One region of the Paraburkholderia sp. SIMBA_053 genome, then DNA from elsewhere that is predicted to be linked to it. Evidence: riboswitches for the same ligand, from Rfam matches in the RefSeq annotation. Region 1 holds a riboswitch; the other holds the start of a gene.

Region 1 (10,625 bases):
CATTCCATCACCTGCGCCGCATGCGACGGCACGCCAAGCCCGGCGTCGACAATGAGCGGCACGTCCGGCAACCGCTCGCGCAGCACGCGCAAGCCGTACGGATTGATGACACCCTTGCCAGTGCCGATCGGCGCGCCCCACGGCATCAGCGCTTCGCAACCGGCATCCAGCAGACGGCGGCCGATCACGAGGTCTTCGGTGCAATACGGCAGCACCTTGAAGCCGTCTTTGACGAGCTTCGCGGCCGCTTCGATCAGGCCGACGGGATCGGGTTGCAACGTGTAGTCGTCGCCGATCAGTTCGAGCTTGATCCACTCGGTTTCGAAAATTTCACGCGCCATGTGCGCGGTCGCCACGGCCTCGCCGACGGTCAGGCACCCTGCCGTATTGGGCAATAGCGGCACGCCATGGCGCTTGAGCAGGTCGAAGAAGCCGGCTTCCGCGCCGCCTTCGTTCATCTGCCGGCGCAGCGCGACCGTCACCATGCCGGGCCGGGCGGCGTCGATGGAATCCGACAGCGATTGCAGCGACGGGTAACGCGACGTGCCAAGCAGCACGCGGCTCGCGAAGGGTTGGCCGTACAGCGTGAGCGCGTCGGCGGCCTGTGGGGTAGTCATTTGCATGTCCTGGTCTCCTGCAATGCGTGACGGCGTTAGCCGCCGGCCACGGGTTGCACGACATCGAGCTTGTCGCCCGGTTGCAGCGCGCGCGCCGCGTGCTGCGTGCGTGCGACGAAATCGCCGTTGAGCGCGACGGCGAATGGCGGCCGCGCGCCGTAAGCAGCGAGCGCATCGGCGACAGTCGCGCCTTCTGGCAGCGACAGCGGCTTCTGGTTGATGTGAATGTCCATGATGTTCGAATACGGTTCAGTCGATGGCTAAAGCACAAGTGCTGACGGTACTGCGGCACGGTTCGGCGCTCATGCCGGCTCCCGCGCACAATCGTGCTGGAAAAGCTCGCTCCAGCGCGCGCCGCGCTGCCAGTCCGCGAACGCGTCGGCGTTGCCGATGCGCCCGTCCAGCAGCGCCGTCGCGAAGCGCACGGCTTCGTCGGCGACTTCGGGCACGATCATGTAGCCGTGCCGGTAAAGGCCGTTCACCCGCAGCGTCTGCGCGCCGTCCCACAGCAATGCCGGCCGATGATCGGGCAAAGTCGGGCGGCACTGCGAATTCAGCTCCAGAATGCGCGCCTCGCCAAAGCCCGGATGCACGGAAAACGCAGCGCTCAAAAGCTCCAGTGCGGAACGCACGCTGACGGGCGACATGTCCTCGCCTTCCACCTCGGTTGCGCCGATCACGTAGAGATCGTCCTGCTTCGGTGCAATGTAGAGCGGATAACGCGGATGCAGCAGCCGCACCGGGCGCGTCAGGTTAATGCCTGGCGCATGCACGCGTGCGACCTCACCGCGAATGCCGCGCAGCGTCGGCAGCACGGGTTTGGCGCCGAGGCCGCGGCAGTCGATCGTGACGCGCGCGGGCGGCAGCGCAGCGTCGCTAACAGGTGTATTCCAGTGAGTCTGAACGCCGCGTTGCGCAAGCCCTGCCGCAAGCGCGCGAAGCACCTGGCGGTTATCGAGCTGGCCTTCGCGCGGCAGGAGCCACCCCTGACTAAAGCGTCCCGCCAGCGCCGGCTCGGCCGCACCGAGCTGCGCGCCGGCCAGCGTGACGAAGCCGCCGTCCAGCAATTCGGCCGGCGCGTTCGAACGCACGCGTCGTTCGAACAACGGCGCCTCGGTGCGATCCGCGTGATGCCAGACGACGAGCGTGCCATTGCGCTGAAAGAACACCGGTTCGGGCAGTTCGGCCAGCACTTGCGGCCAGGTATCGAGCGAGGTCGCGCCCAATCGCGTGATCAGAAGTTCGGCACTCGCGGCTTCGGCGAGCGGCGCCAGCATCGCTGCGGCGACCCACGCGGCGGCTTGCGAACCGGCTGCGTCGCCGCGCTCATAGAGCGCGACGCGATGCCCTTGCCCGGCGAGCCGCCACGCGACGAGACGCCCGCACAGGCCGCCGCCGAGCACCGCGAAATCGGGTTGTGCAGAGCGGCTCATCGTGCGCACTCCGATCCAATGCAACGCGCAATGGCAACGCAGTGCACGCCGCCGGCGACGTGACAAGGAGCAAGAAACATAACTGAAGAATAGGCGGTCATCGAGTCCTTTCCGTACGGCCAAAAAGAAGCGCGTACCCAGGACGAAACCGGCGGGCAAGGCCGGCCAGGCAATAGCGTGCTTCAATGAAGAACGCCGCCCGGCGGGGAATGGAAGACTGGTTGCTTCCGGAAACTTCCCGCGCCGGTATTACCCGGATCGGGTGCAAAGGGTCTCTCTCAGCCTCGCTGCCGCAGCGTGAAAATCACGCCGCTCAAGTGCGAAGCACCCCTGTTTCGTCGAAGGTCATTAGACCATAAAAGGCGCGGCGCTCGCAAACGAGCGGCGCGCGGCATCGCACGCGCCTTGATCCGGCACCGCCTTGGGCGTCGCCCATATCGGCGGCGCGGCGCTCTGGCACAATGCCAGCAGAGATGGCGCAGCGAATTCAGCATGACGCGAGGCCTGGCGGCGCAAAGTCGCGGCGACGCAGGCGAAACACCCGCAGCGCGATCGCCGGAAAACTCGCGCCAATCATTAATTTTCGCTTAAGGGCTTCGCGCCAGAATCGGCAATCGCACCGGTGGTGCTTGCCGGGTGTCGCCACCCGCACACGCACAAATATTCGCAATGGGCCGGCCTGCGTGGGTCGGCCCGAATGGAACAGCACTCCTCAGGACGCTCATGACAACGAATACATCCGCCAGCCCCGCGCTGCCCCCAGACGAGAAAGTCTCCGCCTGGAGCCTGATCAAGCCCTACTGGGTGTCGGAAGAACGCAAGACGGCGTGGGCGTTGCTTCTCGCGATCATCGTGATGAATCTGCTGGTCGTGTGGATCAACGTCCGGCTCAACCGCTGGAGCGCCGACTTCTACAACGCGCTGCAAACCAAGAATGTGCGCGACTTCCCACATTTGCTGATGGTGTTTTCGGGCCTCGCGTTCGGCTACATCATTCTCGCGGTCTACGGGCGTTACATGCGGCAGATGCTCGGGTTCCGCTGGCGTCAGTGGCTCACCACGCGCTATCTGAACGAGTGGCTGCACGACAGCGCGTTCTACCGGATCGAGCGCGACCGTCTTGCCGACAACCCCGACCAGCGGATCAGCGACGACCTTCAGTCGTTCGCCACCACCACGCTGTCGCTCACGCTCGATCTGCTGTCCACGGTCGTCACGCTGGTGTCGTTCATCACGATCCTGTGGTCGCTCGCCGGCGCGCTGACCATCACGCTCGGCGGCGTTCCGCTGCACATCCCCGGCTATATGGTCTGGGCGGCCGCGCTTTACGCGGTGGTCGGATCGCTCGTGATCCAGAAAGTCGGCCACCCGCTCGTGCCGATCAACTATCAGGCACAGAAAGTCGAAGCGGATTTCCGTTTCGGCCTGATCCGTCTGCGCGAAAACGCGGAGCAGATCGCGTTCTACAACGGCATGGACACGGAGAAGAAAAACGCGCATTCGCTGTTCGGCCGGATTCGCGACAACTGGTGGCAGGTCATGAAGTACACGAAGCGATTGACTTTCGTGCTGAGCTTCTATGGCCAAATCGCAATTATTTTCCCGCTCGTCGTGGCTGCGCCGCGTTACTTCGCGGGCGCCTTCACGTTCGGCGTGCTGATGCAGATTTCGAGCGCGTTCGGCACCGTCAGCGATTCGTTCTCGTGGTTCATCAACAGTTACTCGACACTCGTCGAGTGGCGCGCAACCGTGAACCGGTTGCGCGAATTCAAGCGGGTCGTGCATGCACCGCGTCTAAAGGAATCGGTGTCGCCGGCCACCGCGCACGGCGGCATCAACCTGCATTTCGTCGACGCCGACTCGCTCACCACCGACCGCCTGAAGCTCGCGCTGCCCAACGGCACTCCGCTGTCGCGCATCCGCGATATCGCGATCGAACCCGGCTCACGGTGGCTCGTGCGCGGCCCATCCGGCTCGGGCAAGAGCACGTTGATGCGCGCGCTCGCCGGCCTCTGGCCGTTCGGCGACGGCTCAATAGACGCGCCGGTCAACGCGCGGATGATGTTCATTCCGCAAGTCAGCTACATGCCGATCGGCACGCTGAAGGCTGCGCTCACCTATCCGTCGGCAGCCGACACATATACCGACGACGAATGCCGCGAGGCGCTCGTCACCTGCCATCTGTCGCAGTACGCGGACCGTTTGCAGGAATCGGGGCACTGGACGCGCATGTTGTCGCCGGGCGAGCAACAGCGCCTTGCCGCGGCACGCGTGCTGCTGCACAAGCCAGACTACCTGTTCCTCGATGAAGCGACGAGCGCGCTCGACGCCGAAAACGAAGCGCGGCTGTATCGCCTCTTCACCGAGCGCCTGCCGAAGGCGGCGATTGTCAGCGTCGCGCACCGCGAATCGCTTGCTGCGTTCCATGACGAGACGCTCGAAGTCGAGCGTGCCAGCGAAGCGGTCGCCGCATGAATTCCGGCAGCGGTGCGACGAGCGGCAGCAACGCGGCTTTCGAGCGCGTCGTACTGATCACGGGCGCGGGGTCGGGCATCGGGGCCGCGCTCGCCCGGCGGCTCTCGGCTCTGCGGATGGCCGAGCAGGAGACAAGCGCCGCGTCGACGACCCCGCCCGCGATCGACGCTCCACGCATTGCGCTGATGTTGCACGCACGCGGTGCCGATCACGAATCGCGTCAGCGTCTCACGCAAGTTGCCGCCGAGTGCAGCGCGAATGGCGCGGCCTGCGCCACCGTCTTCGGCGACCTCGCCGAGCGAGGCGCAGCCGAACATGTGGTGCATCAAACGCTTGCAACCTTTGGCGCGCTCGATCAACTGGTCGCCAACGCAGGCCACGCGCAGCGCCAAACGTTGCAGACACTCGATCCCGACACGCTGGGCGCGGCCTTCGCGGCGATGCCCGCCGCGTTCGCAGCGCTTGTGAAACGCGCCACGCCGGCACTCGAAACGTCGAGGCGCGGACGCGTGGTCGCGCTCAGTTCATTTGTCGCACACCGTTATCGCGCCGACGCGCCATTTGCCGCCACAGCGGCCGCCAAGGCGGCGCTGGAATCGCTCGCGAAAACCGCGGCCGCCGAACTCGCGCCGCATGGCGTGACCGTGAACTGCGTCGCGCCAGGCTATACGCGCAAGGATCGCGGGCCGAGCCCCGATAACGCCGCAGTGTGGACGCACGCGGCCGAGGCGACGCCGCTTGGCCACATCGCCGAGCCGGCCGACGTCGCGGCGCTGATTGCCTTTCTGCTTTCCGACGAAGCGCGTCACATCACCGGCCAGGTGATTCACGTCGACGGCGGTTTGACGCTGGGTTGAACTACCGGGCCGAGTCACCGACGCCACCGACGCAATCATCGCGCGGGCCGCACAAACGGCAAGATCCGGAAACACGAAAGAACAGTTCGAAAGCATTTGCGAAGCGGGCGAGCTTTTCCGCCCTTTGAAAAGAGCCGACAACAGCGACGATAGTCGTGCGAGCCGTCCCCGCGGCCCGCAGTCATTCACTGCTAACGGACTCTTCGCTCATGTCACTCGATCGCCGCTCTCCTCATTTCACTCATCGCCTCGCACTTGCTCTCGGCGCGGCCATGCTGCTCGCGAGCGCCGCGCAAGCAGCACAAACCACGCCGCCGAACGAGCCGGCTGACGTGTGCCCTGCGCTCAAGCACATCGTCGAGGCGTCCGATTTCAAGCAGTTGCATACGCAACCGGCCGCACAACTGCCGGGCGTCGCAAGTGCGGAAGATTGCCGCTCCAACGCGCACGCTTACGACTGCCACTGGCGCGCGCATTGGCAGGCCGACGGAGTGGTCAACGATCCGCTCGAAGAAATCGGCGCGGACATCGCCGCCTGCTTTCCGAACGTCGTGCACGACGTCAATACGCCGACACGCCAGCACTTCGTCGTCACGACCGCCGAGCGACGCGTCAACGTGACGGCGAGCGTGCAAGGGCAGAACGAATTGCGTCTGCGCGTCACACGCTAGGCGTCGGGACCATGCGCGTCTTCCTGCGTCTCGCGCAGACGGTCGCTCTCTGTTGTTTGTGCTCATCGCCACCTGGCTCTGCTTCATGACCTTCCTGCCTGGCACACGCGCTAACGCTAACGCATTCACGCGAGCCCCTCGTGCGGCCTGGGTCAGGTTGCGGCGGCCGAGCGCAAAGCTCGTCGCCTGTACCACGTTGACAGTGGGACTGAACGGCTGCGCATGGACGCTGATCCAGGCAGCCGACGCCACCGGCTCCGTGATCCAGGCCGGCTATGCGATTGCCGCCAACTATTCGTCGCCGACCTTCGTGAACGGCCGTCCCGCCGATGTGCGACATGTCTGCATCGAAGTGAATCAGACGGTGTCGGTGGGCGACTTCGTGCCGGCGCTGCAACTCGCGCTGGATCGGCGCGGCATTCGTTCGGATGTCTACAATCCCGGCACTTCGCCCGCCGGCTGCGAGGCGCGCCTTGTCTACAACGCCGCGATCGACTATGGCCGCCGTTCGTTCAGCGACGAGTCGATCCAGTACCTGTCGATCATCGACTTGACGCTCGTGCAGAGCGGCCGCGTCCTCGTCACCGCGCGCTATCAGACGGGCGGCCTGAACACCGACCGTTTCTCTTCGGCATCGACCAAGCTCAATGGCCTCATCGACAAGATGGTCGTCGATCAGACCGACTTCAGCCGCCAGACGCTGCAAACAGTTCAGACTTCGCAGGTCAATTGAACCGCGCTCATTGTTTGTCTTACTCAGGAAAGGTTTGGAAAGCATCAACCGCTTTGCTGCGCTCGCGCCGATCACTAAGATGATCTGAATGAACCAATCCATTCTGGTCGTCGACGACGACCCCGTCGTACGTGAGCTCGTCAGCCAGTATCTGGAAGGGCGCGGCTTCAAGGTCGCCACGCTCGAGCATGGCATGGCGCTGCAGCGCAAGCTTCAGGACGAGCGCCCGGCGCTGATCGTGCTCGACATCATGATGCCCGAGCTCGACGGCATCAGCGCGCTGCGCGCGTTGCGCGTCGCGGGCGACGATATTCCCGTGATCCTTCTCACTGCTCGCGCGGATCCGATCGACCGCGTGATCGGTCTCGAACTCGGCGCGGACGATTATCTCGGCAAGCCCTTCGAACCGAGTGAACTGGTGGCGCGCATTCGCACCGTGCTACGGCGTCGCGGTTCGGTTGCGCCGAGCGCACCGGAACAGCGCGCGCCGTATCGCTTCGGCCGCTTCGAAGTCAATTTCCCGGCGCGCGAACTGCGCCTCGACGGCGAGCGCATCACGCTGCGTTCGAGCGAATTCGCAATGCTGAAAGTGTTCGTCACGCACGCGATGACAGTGCTCACGCGCGCGCAGTTGCTCGAAAAACTGCACGGCAATAGCGAGGCGCATCGCAACCGCAGCCTCGATGTGTCGATCTGGCGCTTGCGCCGTCTGATCGAGGTCGACCCGTCAGAGCCGCGCTATGTGCAAACGGTGTGGGGGCGCGGCTACGTGTTCGTCCCGGACGGCGAGATCGGCGCGGCTGAGCGCGGCCCAACTGCGCTTTCACAGTAAGCGCGGCAAGCGCCGCAGCGACACAAGATTGGACTCAAGCACGGCTCAGACATAACCGAAAGGCGGCGCGGACAAAACGCGCCGCGTTGCGCCGCGCCCGCTTCAGAAAGTCAGCACGCTAAGAAACATTCGCTGCAGCCAACCCATGGTTGTCGCATCGGAGAGCATCCCCACGCCCGCCTGTTCGATCCGTGCATTTGCGACCTTGCTCGAAGCCACGTAGTTACCTGCTTCGATATCCTTAGGATTGATGACGCCCGACAGACGCAGGCGGTCACGGTTGCCGCTCATCGAAATGATTTTTTCACCGGACACGACCAGGTTGCCCGTGGGCATCGTGCCGATCACCGTGACGGCGAGCGTCCCGGTCATGCCGCTCGCGTCGGTCAGGCTACCCTGCCCTTTGAACTCGGTGCTTGCGGAGCCGACGTTAAAGAGCCTTGCGAGACGGGCGGCGGCTCCGGTCGAATGATCGGCGGCATCCGCAGTGATGCTGCTTGCACGGCTGGCCGCCGCCGTCGAACTATTGTTGCCGCTATATGACTCCGACAGGCGGATCGTGAGCACGTCGCCGATGTGCTGCGCGCGCGGCGTCTCGTACAGCACCATCAGCGTGCCGGCCTGGTAGATCGCGCCCTGCGTGTTGACGTTCAGCGGCGCGGACACGAGCGGCGGCGCCATCGGCGTTTCGACGATCGACTTCTGTCCGCCGGCGCAAGCCGATAGAGCCACCACCGCGCACATCGCCGCGGAAAAACGAAGCTTAGGCATTGTTTTACTCCATGGCCTGATCGGCCTCATCTTCGAGTGGATTGGCTGTCAAGGGCGCATGGCGCCTCAACCGGCTTCCGCATCGCTTGCCTGCCACTGCCGCACGACCGACTTGACCCACGCGTCGGAACCCTTCAGCAGGTATGTCAGCGTGCCGTTGCGAGTGCCGGGCAAAAAACACAACGTGATCGAACTCACCGCGTTTTCCCATACGTAGACCGGCAGCGCGCCTGGCGCCGACACGTTCTGCGTCGCGTGACGCGGCGGGCCGTAGCGCTCCGCTAGCGCCTCGCGCAAGTCCTCTGCGGTGACTTCGTCGATCACAAACGAAATTTCGTATAGACGAAGCGCGCTTTGTTCTTCGCTTCTGTTTTCGCTTCGTCCCCCGATACGCGCGAAGCGCAGCACGTGCTCGGACGCCGGCGCGCCATCGACCACCGCTTGCGACAGCGCCCAACCGTTGTCGTCGCGATGTGCCCAGCGGCACGCGACTGTCAAACTCTCGTGCGACTTCAGCCGCATGCCGAGCACGCCCGCCTGTACGTCCGTCTCGCAGACCGGCACGCTGCCGATCGGCGTCGCGCGCACCTTCGAGCCCGCGCGGAATTCGTCGAGCGTGATGCCAAGCGCAATGCCGCGGAAGGCGAACGGCGTGTCCTGCGCGCGCCGCCGCGCGTCAGCCAAAGCGTCCTTCGACGCGGGAGCCGCCGCGCTCGCTTCGCGCGCCGCCGGTTGCGCCGGCACGGTCAGCGAAAACGTGCTGCAAACGAGCGCCAACGCGCAGGCAATCCGTTGGGGAGTCATGATTCAGTCGATCGCGGATGAACACATGTCGAACGGGCTGGCCGCCGCATGGCCGACGACCGGGATGATTTTCAGCGTGGCTGACGTGAGCCGGCAGGGCAGCGCGGCAACGGCGCAGCCGCCGAGCGGCAACAGCACCGCGCCGAGCGCGAGCCACACAGCGGCGCGGGTGAAACGCGCAAGGATTCTCGGGGTCGACACGCGGGCCTCGGCAGATCAGGCCGTCGTATTGACGTGGTGACCGACGAGGCCCGCGGGCGCCGGAGGCTGCGGCTGCGTTGCGGAAGCCGTGGCTTGCGCCGTGCCGCCGGTACTTGCGGAATTGCCCGCAGACGCGGGCTTTTCCGTCGTTTTGGTGGGCGCTACTGCAGAGAAGTGGGTGGAACTGAGGTTGCCTGGAACGGTCATGATGAGCCTCGCATGGTTTGGCGGAATGTCGGTCTTGCGCCGTCTATGCCGGACAGGGCCGTTAAGCACTTGCGGCGTGTGGCGCTACGTATTGCAGGACGAATCTTCGCGCCGCCGGGGCCGTGGCGATGCACGAAGAAAGACGCGCTTTCCGGCGGTTCTTACGACCGGTTTCGAACGATTGCCACTACTTCCCGGCGTGCGCAAACTGTTTCCGGAAAGCGGCCTGCGGCATGAGAACGCCGATCGACGCAACGCGCGACGTCGGCGACCGCGTGCTCATCGCGGCTGCCAGCCGCGTTGGCAACCGCGTTGCCAAATATGGCAGTGGTGAAATATGCTGTGAGCCTTGGGTGACGGGACTTACGCGCCAACGCGCCGATTTTGCGCAGCGCCGGGTAAGCATTGGTAAGAAAACAGTCGGCCGCGCGTTGCGCGCGTCAGTCTAGAATTTCGCCATGAATCCACAGGTCCTTATCGTCGACGACGATCCGGTCGTACGCGATCTGCTTTGCAAGTTCTTGCAGTCGAACGGCTTCGACGCGTCGGTGCTGCATGACGGCACCCATCTCCAGCGCAGGCTCGAGCGCGAACGGCCATCGGTCGTCGTGCTCGACATCATGATGCCGAACACCGACGGCCTACGCGCGCTCACCGCGTTGCGCGCCGCCGGTGACGACATTCCGGTGATCTTCGTCACGGCGCGCGGCACGGTGGCGGACCGCATAGTCGGGCTCTCGCTCGGGGCAGACGACTATCTGACCAAGCCGTTCGATCCGCGTGAACTGCTCGCGCGCATCCACACCGTTCTGCGCCGCCGCGGCCCTTCAACCACCAGTGCACCCGAAGCGCGCAAGCCGTACAAGTTCGGTCCGTTCGAACTGGACTTCGCCACGCGCTCGCTGTCGCGTGCGGACTCGAAGCTCCCGTTGCGCGACAGTGAGTTCGCGCTGCTGAAGATCTTCGTGAACAATCCCTATAAGGTGTTGTCGCGCGTGCTGATTCACGACCTCGTGCATCGCGA
Region 2 (10,625 bases), on a different contig from region 1:
GCACCAACCGGCGCACGGACCGCTACGGCGGCGGCATCGAAAACCGCATGCGGATTGCGCGCGAGATCGTCGAGCGGGTTCGCGAGGTTTGCGGGAAGCGCTTTATCGTCGTGTATCGGCTCTCGCTGATCGATCTGGTGGAAGGCGGCAATACGTGGGATGAAACCGTGCAGGTCGCGCAGGCGCTCGAAGCAGCGGGCGTGACGATGTTCAACACCGGCATCGGCTGGCACGAGGCGCGCGTGCCGACCATCGTCACCTCGGTGCCGCGCGCCGCGTTCGCCGCGCTGAGCGCGCGACTGAAGGCCGCGGTGAAGGTGCCGGTGATCGTCTCGAACCGCATCAACACGCCTGAGGTCGCGGAGGCATTGATCGCCGACGGCGCCGGCGATCTGGTCTCGATGGCAAGACCGCTGCTCGCCGATCCGGAGTTCGTGCTGAAAACCGCCGAAGGACGCGCGCACGAAATCAACACCTGTATTGCGTGCAATCAGGCGTGTCTCGATCATACGTTCAGGAATCAGCGCGCAACCTGCCTCGTCAATCCGCGCGCGGGGCGCGAAACCGAGCTGGTGTATCGACCGCTCGCGGGTCCCCAACTCGTGCGCGCTATCGCGGTGGTCGGTGCGGGACCGGCGGGGCTGTCGGCGGCGACGGTTGCAGCGTCGCGCGGACATCGCGTCACCTTGTTCGATGCAGGCGCAACGATCGGCGGCCAGTTCAATCTGGCCATGCGCGTGCCGGGCAAGGAAGAATTCAGCGAGACGATCCGCTATTTCCAAAGCCAGCTGGAACGGCATTGCGTCGACGTGCGGCTCGGTACGCGCGTCGACCCAGCGCTCCTCGCCGCCGGTGCTTACGACGACATCGTGATCGCAACCGGCATCGTGCCGCGTCGGCCCGCAATCGCGGGTATCGATCTGCCCAATGTTCTGTCGTACGTGGAAGTGCTGCGCGGCGCGCCTGTAGGACGCCGCGTCGCCGTGATCGGCGCGGGAGGCATCGGCTTCGACCTCAGCGAATTCCTGCTGCATCCCACTGGCGAGCCTTTGCCGATGCCGCGCGATGCGTGGCTAGACGAATGGGGTGTCGATCTTTCCGTGAGCGAACGCGGCGGTTTGAAGCCGCCCGCTGCGGCTAGGCCGTTCCGGCAAATCTGGCTGTTGCAACGCAAAGCGGGCAAGCTCGGCACAGGGCTCGGCAAGACTTCGGGCTGGGTGCATCGAGCGACGCTCGCGCGAAACGGCGTGAAGATGCTGGCCGGGGTGTCGTACCTGGAAATCAGCGAGCGCGGTTTGAAGATCGCGCATGGCGGCGTCGAAGAATGGCTGGAGGTCGACAACATCGTCGTGTGTGCAGGGCAGGAATCGCTGCGCGATCTGCATCCGCGGGAACCGGCGGATGCCGGCGGCCCACGCTATCACGTGATTGGCGGCGCGGCGCTCGCCACCGAGCTGGATGCCAAGCGTGCAATCCGCGAAGGCGCGGAACTGGCCGCACGGCTTTGACGCAGGACATCTACGGAAATGGGCGGAGTCGCGTGCGCGCCCTGCCCGTACCGCCGCAGGCGTCGCCTTTCAGGCGAGCCCTTTCTTCCGATAATCGAGCCAGAATGACAAGCCCACGCTGACCAGGATCACGACCGTCGCGATCACCGTCGAGTGCGTAACGGGCTCGCCGAGCAGCAACGCGCCGAGCGCCACCGCAACCACCGGATTCACGTACATGCAACTGCTCGCAATGATCGGGCTCGTATGCCGTATGAGAAAACCGTAGGCGACGTAGGCGGCCATGGTCCCGATCAGCATCAGATAGACGAACGCGAGCAGCGGGAGGAAATGCACTTCGAGCATGCGCTCGCCCGAAACCCAGGCGACCATGGTCGACATTGCGCCGCCAAGGCCGATCTGCAGCGACGTGGACAAAAACAGGTCCGACGGCAGCTTAAGACGCCCCGCGAGATGCGCGCCGCCCGCCCAGAAGAGCGCCCCGCATAGAATCGCGAGACTGCCGCCCGCCGAACCGGGCGCACTGTCGCCATGGCTCAGGATCGCGATACCGACCAGCCCGAGCCCGACCGCGAACCACTCGCCTTTGCCGATCTTGCGTCCCGCCACGGCAGCGATCACCGTCGCAAAGAGCGGCACGGTCGCGACCATTACCGCGGCTGTGCCCGTGCCGACCGTGCGCATGCCGTACGCCAGCATGCCGCTCGACAGCCCGACCAGCATCGTACCGACGAGGCCGGCGTTGCGGATCTCCGCCGCGCTCGGCCAAACCGGATTGCGGCGAGCCGCGAAAACGAACAGCCCGACGCCCGCGAAAAGATTGCGCAGGCCGGACATCAGCAACGGCGGAAACGAGCCTAGCGCAACATGGACTGCAAGATAGGTCGAGCCCCACACCACATAAACGACGCCGAGCGCGAGCGCGATCTGCCCGTTGCGCGACTGCGGCAGACGGATCGGGAAACCACGAGAAAACCGGCTTGGAAGTTCCAGCGACATCGTTTCAACCCGCCCATGCCGTTCGAGGCGCCCGCTGGGGGGACGGCGGACACCGCATCGGCGATGCGGTCAGGCGGGCGAGGCTGGCAGACATGGTGGTGGAGCGAAGTACGAAGGTTGGCTAACAGAGAAAGCCAGACGGGACATGCAACGCCGCGCCGGTCGAGCGGTGGCTCTGGCGGATTCGCGGCTGACACGCGCCGAATTCGTGGCGCGCATCGCATTATGCAGTAAGCGCCCACCGCGCCATGCGAAAGAATCGTAACTTTTGGTGCGCATGCAACAAAAAGCCGGGGCGTAACCGCACCCCGGCTTTCTGTCTGGATTTGAGCGCCAAGCGCCGCTTCATGCAACGTGCATCGGAACCACCCGGGCGGCGCAAGCCGCACCGGGCACGCAAAATAAGCGGCTATGGCGGCCCGCCTAGTTGCTCATCGCGCCCGACGCGTCGTGTTTCATGCCCATTGCGTCGCCTTTTTTCATCTTGTCGTGCTTCATTGTGTCCTTCTTCATGTGGTCTTTCGACATGCCGTCCTTGGACATGGAATCTTTCGACATCGAATCATGCGACATCGAATCGTTGGACATCGCGCCGCTTGCCTGCGCGAATGCGGCGCCGCCGCTCATCAGAAAGGTGACGGCCACTGCTGCGATTGCAAATTTCTTCATGGGATAACTCCGTTTGTTGTGGATCAATCGAACCGGCCGTAGCCGGCGTATTTCCGAAGCTTCTGCCGCCCGGGGTCGCGCATGCGCGCGGCGCATGCGGCGACCCGCGCGCGTCAGGAGCCTCCGAACCAGTTGTAGCCCTGGTCGACCCAATAGCCGCCAGGATACGTGTTGGTGACGAACATCTCGACGATGTGCTTCGGGTTCTTGTAGCCGAGCTTGGTCGGCATGCGCAGCTTCATCGGGAAGCCGTATTTCGCGGGCAGGCGCTCGCCGTCGTACGAAAACGTGAGCAGCGTCTGCGGGTGCAGCGCGGTGGGCATGTCGATGCTTTCGTAGTAGTCGTCCGCGCATTTGAAGCCGACGTACTTCGCACTCGTGTCCGCGCCGATGCGACGCAGAAAATCGCCGAACGGCGTGCCGCCCCAACGACCTATCGCGCTCCACCCTTCCACGCAGATATGCCGTGTGATCTGCTCCGCGTGCGGCAGCGCGTACAACTCCGGCAAGCTCCAGACGCGCTGGCCGGTCACGAGGCCGCTGATTTTCAGCTTGTAGCCGGAAGCGTCGACCTGCGGCACCTCGTCGACACCGTAGTAGGCATTGAATGGAAACGGCCGCGTGATCTGCGCTTCGGTGTAAGTCGGCGCCAGCTGTCTCGGATCGAACAGCGCGGCTTGCGCGCGATCGTTCAGGCGCGAGACGGCAGTGAGAAACTTGTTGACCGATTCGTCGTCGGTCAGCGAGCAGCCGGTCAGCATCGACAAACCGCCAAGCGACAGTAGCTGCTTGCCGAAGAGACGCCGCGACGGCATCGAAAGCTCGCGCCTGACGTCGATCAGGATCGACTCGCGGTCCAGTTTGCCAGCGACATTCGTCGCAGCGTTTTTAATGAGCTTGTTCATGATTCGGTATCCGTAACATTCGCGCGAAGCATTTATCGACCGCGCAACATGGCAAGCAGCGAGCGAGGCACGAGCGCAACCATCGCCAGATGAACGACGATGAACGCGGCCATCAGCGCCATCGCGCAGAAGTGGACGATGCGGGCGTTGTCGTAGCCGCCCATCAACTCGCGCAGCAGCGGGAACTGCACCGACTTCCAGATCGCGAGCCCAGACAGCACCAGCACGAGCAGATCGAGGACGACGAACAGGTAGGCGAATTTCTGCACCGCGTTGTAGACCCGCAAGTCCGCGTGCGACAGCTTGCCGGTCAACGCGGCGATGAAATCGTGCAACACCGCGCGCGGCGAGACCGGCAAGAACTTGCGGAAGAAACGTCCGGTCGCAAGGTTCAGCGCGAGATACGCGAGGCCGTTGAAAACCAGCAGCCACATCGCTGCGAAATGCCATTGCAATGCGCCGCCGAGCCAACCGCCGAGCGTGATTTCCGTCGGAAAACGGAACGCGGGAAAGACCGGCGACGCGTCGTAAATGCGCCATCCCGACAGCATCATGACGATCGCCGCGAGTGCGTTGAGCCAATGCGTGATGCGCACCCATACCGGATGTATCACGCCGCTGGAGGGCGCGGCAGGCGGTGCGCTGTCGCGAACAACATGAGGCGTTGCCATGGGAATCTCCGTTGATTGACGCGAGCTCAATGGCAGGCAGCCAGTTCGGCCACCTGCAGCACGTCGCCGGTTGCTGCGTTCTGGACAAAAGCAACTACGCCGAATCTGTCGGTCGACGCGTTTGCGTTCCTGTTGGTATCGGCATTGGTATCGGCATCGTCGAAACGAATGTCGCGAGTAATCTGCGCATTGCCGCCGACGAGCGGCACCGGCCCGATCCATTGCCGCACCACTCGTTCGTGATGCAATGTCGCGCCGCGGTTTTCGCCGGCGCCGACCTGCGAGCTCAGCGAGTTTTCATACACCGCGACGTAGGCATCGAGCGGCCCGGCGGTATCGGCAGCCTTGCTGTCAAAGCGCGCTGCGACGTTGAATGCGCCGCCCGTCTGCGGCTTCAGTTCGAGGGCGACATTCGCTCGTGCCGGCTCAGCCACGAGCTTGCCCACGCGACCTTCGAAACTGTCGCGTTGCGACCAGCTTCGCAACTCGCGCCCCGCCACGAAAACTTCAGGCGTGTAGATGGTGTGGCCGCCCGCAAGATCGGTGAGCGTCTGCTGACGTTCCGTGAAGCGGTGCTGCGAGAAGCGATCCGTCCAACCGAGGCTGTTCCAGTAGTCGACGTGCAGCGCCAGAGGCACGATGCTTTGCGTCGAACCGCTGTGCTTCCATTGGCTGAGCCACTGGTCGGCGGGCGGACAGCTATTGCACCCTTCGCTGCTGTACAACTCGACGAGTGCAACGCGATGCGCTGGACTACGCGCGCTGCACATCGCGCCGGCTGCATTTGCCAGACCGCTTGCGGACAACATGGCTATTGCACTGAAGACTGCAACGGCTCGAACGAACGGTCGGCGTGCGCGGCGCATAACGATTGATTGCATGACCTGCTCCTATCGGGATCTGCACGTTTGTCGATGCGCGCAGCAGGTTATGACAGTCCCCCGCAAATTTTTTTGCCTGACGTTTGCACGCGTGTTCATCGCATCACCGTTTGGCGCGGCCCGACTTACAGCGGCGAAATGTTCGCGAAGGTCGTTGAAAGACGCCGTGCTAACATGCCCTTAATCACTGCGCCGCTCGCTGTCGTCACAGTCATCGTCAGCTACAAGCGGCGCGTCGCCCATCTCCACTCGACAACTGCCGGCCCTTCAATGCGTTCTCCGACTTCACGCGCCCACATTCGCTTGCGCCCCCGCCGCGCAAGTGGATGCGCGCGCGTGCAGTTCGCGCCGCATTCCGCCGAGGAGCCGTCGCGAACGCTTCCGCCAGAAACGCTTCCGCTTCTCGCCGCCCGGCGCCCCACCTGACGCAGCTCGCTTCCTTGCCTGAAGCCGCGTCGTCCCCAAGGGGACTTTCGGGGCGCCGGGCCGATCACATCCGCATGATGTTTCCTCACACAGATTGCAGCCATATTGCAGATCGAATTGGAGTAGCCGCCGTGAAAACGACCAGAAGGACCAAGCAGTGTTACCTCACCGAACTCGACGTCGCCCGTCTTGAGAAGCACGCCGCTGCACCCGGCGCGGACGCACGTTTGCACGACATGCTCGACGACGTACTGGAGCGCGCGGTTATCGTCGATTCGCGCGAGATTCCGGCCAACGTGGTCACGATGAACTCGCAGGCGACGCTCGTCGACGAAAGCAGCGGTGAGCACATGACCTGGACCGTCGTCTATCCGCCCGACGCCGACTTCGCGCATGGCCGCCTGAATGTGTTCTCGCCAGTCGGCCTTGCGCTTCTCGGCGCGAAACGCGGCGAGCAGATCCGCTTCGTGCCGCCAAGCGGTGCCGAAAAGGTGCTGAAGCTCGAAAAGATCCTGTACCAGCCCGAAGCCTCGGACGATTTCACGCTGTAAGCAAACAGGCCGCGTGGCATAAGTGCTGCAGCGCGTCATACGCGGCACGCCCGTCAATACAAGGATAGTGCGCAAATAGCGGATCGGCGGGCTGCGACGCGATGCGACGTCTTGCGCTTTCGCTCCCGCATATAGCCCCGGCCCGCAAGGGCGCTGCGCTTCGCGCACGACGCACATACCGATCGCACACAGCATTGCAGACGGGTTGCCAAGCGGCGCCCGCCCGGTGTATCGTGTGCGCTGCTAACGCGGGGGTCCTGCGATGCACGGGAGTTGGAGGTCCGTGCCACGTGGGTGAGAAATACCCTTTGAACCTGATCTGGATAATGCCAGCGCAGGGAAGCGTACGGATTTCGCACTCCAGCCCTTGTGCCTCATCTCTCGCGAATTCCGACTACTTCCGTCTCGTCTCCTGCTTAGCGGCCCACATTGCTTTGACGGAGAACACGCATGAACGCCAACCCGAAGTTTCTTTCCGCCGACGCCCACGTCGACGAAGCCGCCGTCGCGCCGCTGCCGAATTCCCGCAAGGTCTACGTGACCGGCTCGCGCCCCGACATCCGCGTGCCGATGCGCGAAATCACGCAATCAGACACGCCAGACAGCTTCGGCGGTGAAAAGAATCCGCCCGTCTACGTCTACGATACGTCGGGTCCCTACTCCGATCCCGAAGCGAAGATCGACATCCGCGCCGGCTTGCCCGCGCTGCGTCAGCGCTGGATCGAAGAACGCGGCGATACGGAACCGCTCTCCGGCCTCACGAGCGACTACGGCCGCGAGCGCGCCGCCGATCCCGCGACCGCCGAATTGCGCTTTCAAGGCCTGCATCGCACGCCGCGCCGTGCGATGCCCGGCAAGAACGTGTCGCAGATGCACTACGCGCGCAAAGGCATCATTACGCCGGAAATGGAGTACATCGCGATTCGCGAGAACCAGCGCCGCGCGGAATATCTCGAGACGCTGAAGACAAGCGGTCCGAACGGCGAAAAGCTCGCCGCCATGATGGGCCGTCAGCATCCGGGCCAGGCGTTCGGTGCGAGCGCGTTTGGTCCGAACGGCCTCACCGAAATCACGCCGGAATTCGTGCGCGACGAAGTTGCGCGCGGCCGCGCGATCATCCCGAACAACATCAATCACCCGGAAAGCGAGCCGATGATCATCGGCCGCAACTTCCTCGTGAAGGTGAATGCGAACATCGGCAACTCGGCGGTGACATCTTCGATCGGCGAGGAAGTCGACAAGATGACGTGGGCCATCCGCTGGGGCGGCGACACGGTGATGGATCTGTCGACCGGCAAACACATTCACGAAACGCGCGAGTGGATCATCCGCAATTCGCCGGTGCCGATCGGCACGGTGCCGATCTATCAGGCGCTCGAAAAGGTCAACGGCAAGGCCGAGGACCTTACGTGGGAGATCTTCCGCGACACGCTGATCGAACAGGCCGAGCAAGGCGTCGATTACTTCACGATTCATGCGGGCGTGCGTTTGCAGTATGTGCCGCTAACCGCCAAGCGCATGACCGGTATCGTGTCGCGCGGCGGTTCGATCATGGCGAAGTGGTGCCTCGCGCATCACAAGGAAAGCTTCCTGTACGAGCATTTCGAAGACATCTGCGAAATCATGAAGGCGTATGACGTGGCCTTCTCGCTCGGCGACGGCCTGCGTCCCGGCTCGATTTACGACGCGAACGACGAAGCGCAACTCGGCGAATTGAAGACGCTCGGCGAGCTTACGCAGATCGCATGGAAGCACGACGTGCAGACGATGATCGAAGGCCCCGGCCACGTGCCGATGCAGTTGATCAAGGAGAACATGGACCTGCAACTCGAATGGTGTGACGAAGCGCCGTTCTACACGCTCGGGCCGCTCACCACCGACATCGCTCCCGGTTACGATCACATCACGTCGGGCATCGGCGCGGCAATGATCGGCTGGTTCGGCACCGCCATGCTCTGCTACGTGACGCCGAAGGAACACCTGGGCTTGCCGAACAAGGACGACGTGAAGACCGGCATCATCACGTACAAGCTCGCCGCGCACGCCGCCGATCTGGCGAAGGGCCATCCGGGCGCGCAGGTGCGTGACAATGCATTGAGCAAGGCGCGCTTCGAATTCCGTTGGGAAGATCAGTTCAACCTCGGTCTCGATCCGGATAAGGCACGCGAATTCCACGACGAAACGCTGCCGAAGGATTCCGCAAAGGTCGCGCATTTCTGCTCGATGTGCGGCCCGCATTTCTGCTCGATGAAGATCACGCAGGACGTGCGCGAATTCGCGGCGCAACAGGGCGTCACCGACGACGAGGCGCTGAAAAAAGGCATGGAAGTGAAATCCATCGAGTTCATGAAGAAAGGCGCCGAGATCTATCAGCGGCAGTAAAAGCCACGCGGTTCTCGCACCGGTGACAGCCGCGCGCGCATTTCGATGCGCGCGCAACGTCTAGCAACACAAAGCCCGCCATTGGCGGGCTTTTTTTCGCCTGCTGTTCAGGTACGGCTCCTGCTACGCGTTGGGAAACATTTGATTACGAAACCGTCAGTCTGCTGACAACCTCATACATCTGGAAACTGTCCACAGCGATAAGATCAATTCAGGAACGCAATACGACAGGCGGCTTCCAATCACAACAAAGGGAGTGAGCATCATGAAATCGATTCGTAAATTGGGTTCGCTCGCGATGATCGTCGCGGTTGTCGCGAGTCTTTCGGCCTGCGAGGGAATGAGTACGCGGCAACGGGATACCGCAATCGGCGCGGGCGTCGGCGGTGCCGCCGGTGCGGTCATTGGAGGCAGTGCGCTTTCCACGCTCGGCGGCGCGGCCGTGGGCGGCGTGATTGGTAATCAGGTCGGCAAGTAAGCTTCGTTACTCCTCAGCGGTGAAACGCGAGCCCGGGTGCAATGCCCTGCTCGCTTTCCGCTGACAAGACGTGCGCCGGGAAATGCCGTAAAACGAGGCGAAATACGCCGTTACGGTTTTGCAATCCTCTTTGCGCCGCGTGAGCGTAAGCTCGTGCAATGACGTACCGACGAAGGCGTCGGCTGCGTCGCTCGCAAGTAGTTTGCATACCGGAGCTCGTCATGAAGTCCCGCCTGATTGACTCTTCTCATCCCGTTCACATGCTGTCGCGGCTCCGCACGCGCCAACGTATTTCTACCAGCGGTTGCATCGGCCGCGTCCGGCTCGCGCTCTGCGGCGCCGCGGGCGCAGTGGTGCTGTCGGGCTGCTATTACCCATACGGTTACTATCCGGGCTACTACCCTGCGTATTACGCGACCGTCCCAGCCAGCGCGGCACAGCGAGAAGTGCCGGTGGGCACGGTGGGCGGCACGGGCACCGATCCGCAGGCCGGGCAGCAACCAATGCAAGGGCAACAGGGGCAACAGGTCGAGCAGCAGCCAGGCTCGTCGTACCCCCCTGCCACCTATGTGGTCGCGCAACCGCCGGTGTACGTTGCGCCCGCTTACCCCGCGTATTATCCGCCGCCGGTTTATCCGCCCTGGTACGGCTACGGCTATCCTGGCTGGTACGGTCCGTCTGTGTCGATCGGCTTCGGCTGGTGGTCGGGCGGACATGGCCATGGGCACGGCTACCATCATTGAACGACTTCAGGTTGAGCGAAGTGATTCTTGCCGGCGCGCGCCGCCGGCAAGAATCAGGGCGACAAGCTTCCGATTGCTCCCGTAGTTTCCCTTCTTGACGTGAGAGCCTCGGGCTCTATGCTTGGTTAAGCCGCACACAGTAACCGTTTAAAAGCGAGCCGACCGGTGGTTTTCTGCGCGGGCGGCGCTCATCCGTCCTGCAGGAGCGACGCGTCCCGTCATTCGCAGTCACGCGTCGATTTCGAACAACAACGAAGGAGACGTGATGTTTCATCAACTACTCACTCCAGTCGGCAATTCCCTGCTTCCGTCGTTCCTAGTCGCGGCATTGCCGATCATCGTCGTGCTGTTGCTGCTCGGCTGGGCGCGCCGGCCTGCATGGCAGGCGTCGCTCGCGGGGCTGATCGTCGGC

Evidence for each region. Region 1 has a riboswitch for thiamine pyrophosphate ahead of SB753_RS28130 (FAD-dependent oxidoreductase). Riboswitches for the same ligand answer to the same signal wherever they lie in the genome.
Region 2: it holds a riboswitch for thiamine pyrophosphate, as region 1 does, so the genes downstream of both, thiC (phosphomethylpyrimidine synthase ThiC) here and SB753_RS28130 (FAD-dependent oxidoreductase) in region 1, are expected to answer to the same signal.

What each region holds. Positions count from the first base shown of each region.
Region 1 is NZ_JAWRXU010000013.1:71,300-81,924, forward strand. It holds gene SB753_RS28120 (thiazole synthase) at 1-617, opposite strand, end outside; gene thiS (sulfur carrier protein ThiS) at 653-850, opposite strand; gene SB753_RS28130 (FAD-dependent oxidoreductase) at 920-2,050, opposite strand; TPP riboswitch at 2,269-2,392, opposite strand; gene SB753_RS28135 (ABC transporter ATP-binding protein/permease) at 2,774-4,525, shown strand; gene SB753_RS28140 (SDR family NAD(P)-dependent oxidoreductase) at 4,522-5,382, shown strand; gene SB753_RS28145 (hypothetical protein) at 5,592-6,053, shown strand; gene SB753_RS28150 (hypothetical protein) at 6,139-6,786, shown strand; gene SB753_RS28155 (response regulator) at 6,875-7,618, shown strand; gene SB753_RS28160 (flagellar basal body L-ring protein FlgH) at 7,721-8,362, opposite strand; gene SB753_RS28165 (hypothetical protein) at 8,456-9,193, opposite strand; gene SB753_RS28170 (DUF6726 family protein) at 9,197-9,394, opposite strand; gene SB753_RS28175 (response regulator) at 10,060-10,625, shown strand, end outside.
Region 2 is NZ_JAWRXU010000002.1:175,345-185,969, reverse strand. It holds gene SB753_RS07395 (FAD-dependent oxidoreductase) at 1-1,508, shown strand, start outside; gene SB753_RS07390 (EamA family transporter) at 1,578-2,507, opposite strand; gene SB753_RS07385 (pentapeptide MXKDX repeat protein) at 2,931-3,176, opposite strand; gene SB753_RS07380 (molybdopterin-dependent oxidoreductase) at 3,290-4,081, opposite strand; gene SB753_RS07375 (cytochrome b/b6 domain-containing protein) at 4,114-4,752, opposite strand; gene SB753_RS07370 (DUF1223 domain-containing protein) at 4,779-5,633, opposite strand; gene SB753_RS07365 (GreA/GreB family elongation factor) at 6,191-6,610, shown strand; TPP riboswitch at 6,851-6,969, shown strand; gene thiC (phosphomethylpyrimidine synthase ThiC) at 7,061-8,992, shown strand; gene SB753_RS07355 (glycine zipper 2TM domain-containing protein) at 9,258-9,470, shown strand; gene SB753_RS07350 (hypothetical protein) at 9,692-10,213, shown strand; gene SB753_RS07345 (L-lactate permease) at 10,479-10,625, shown strand, end outside.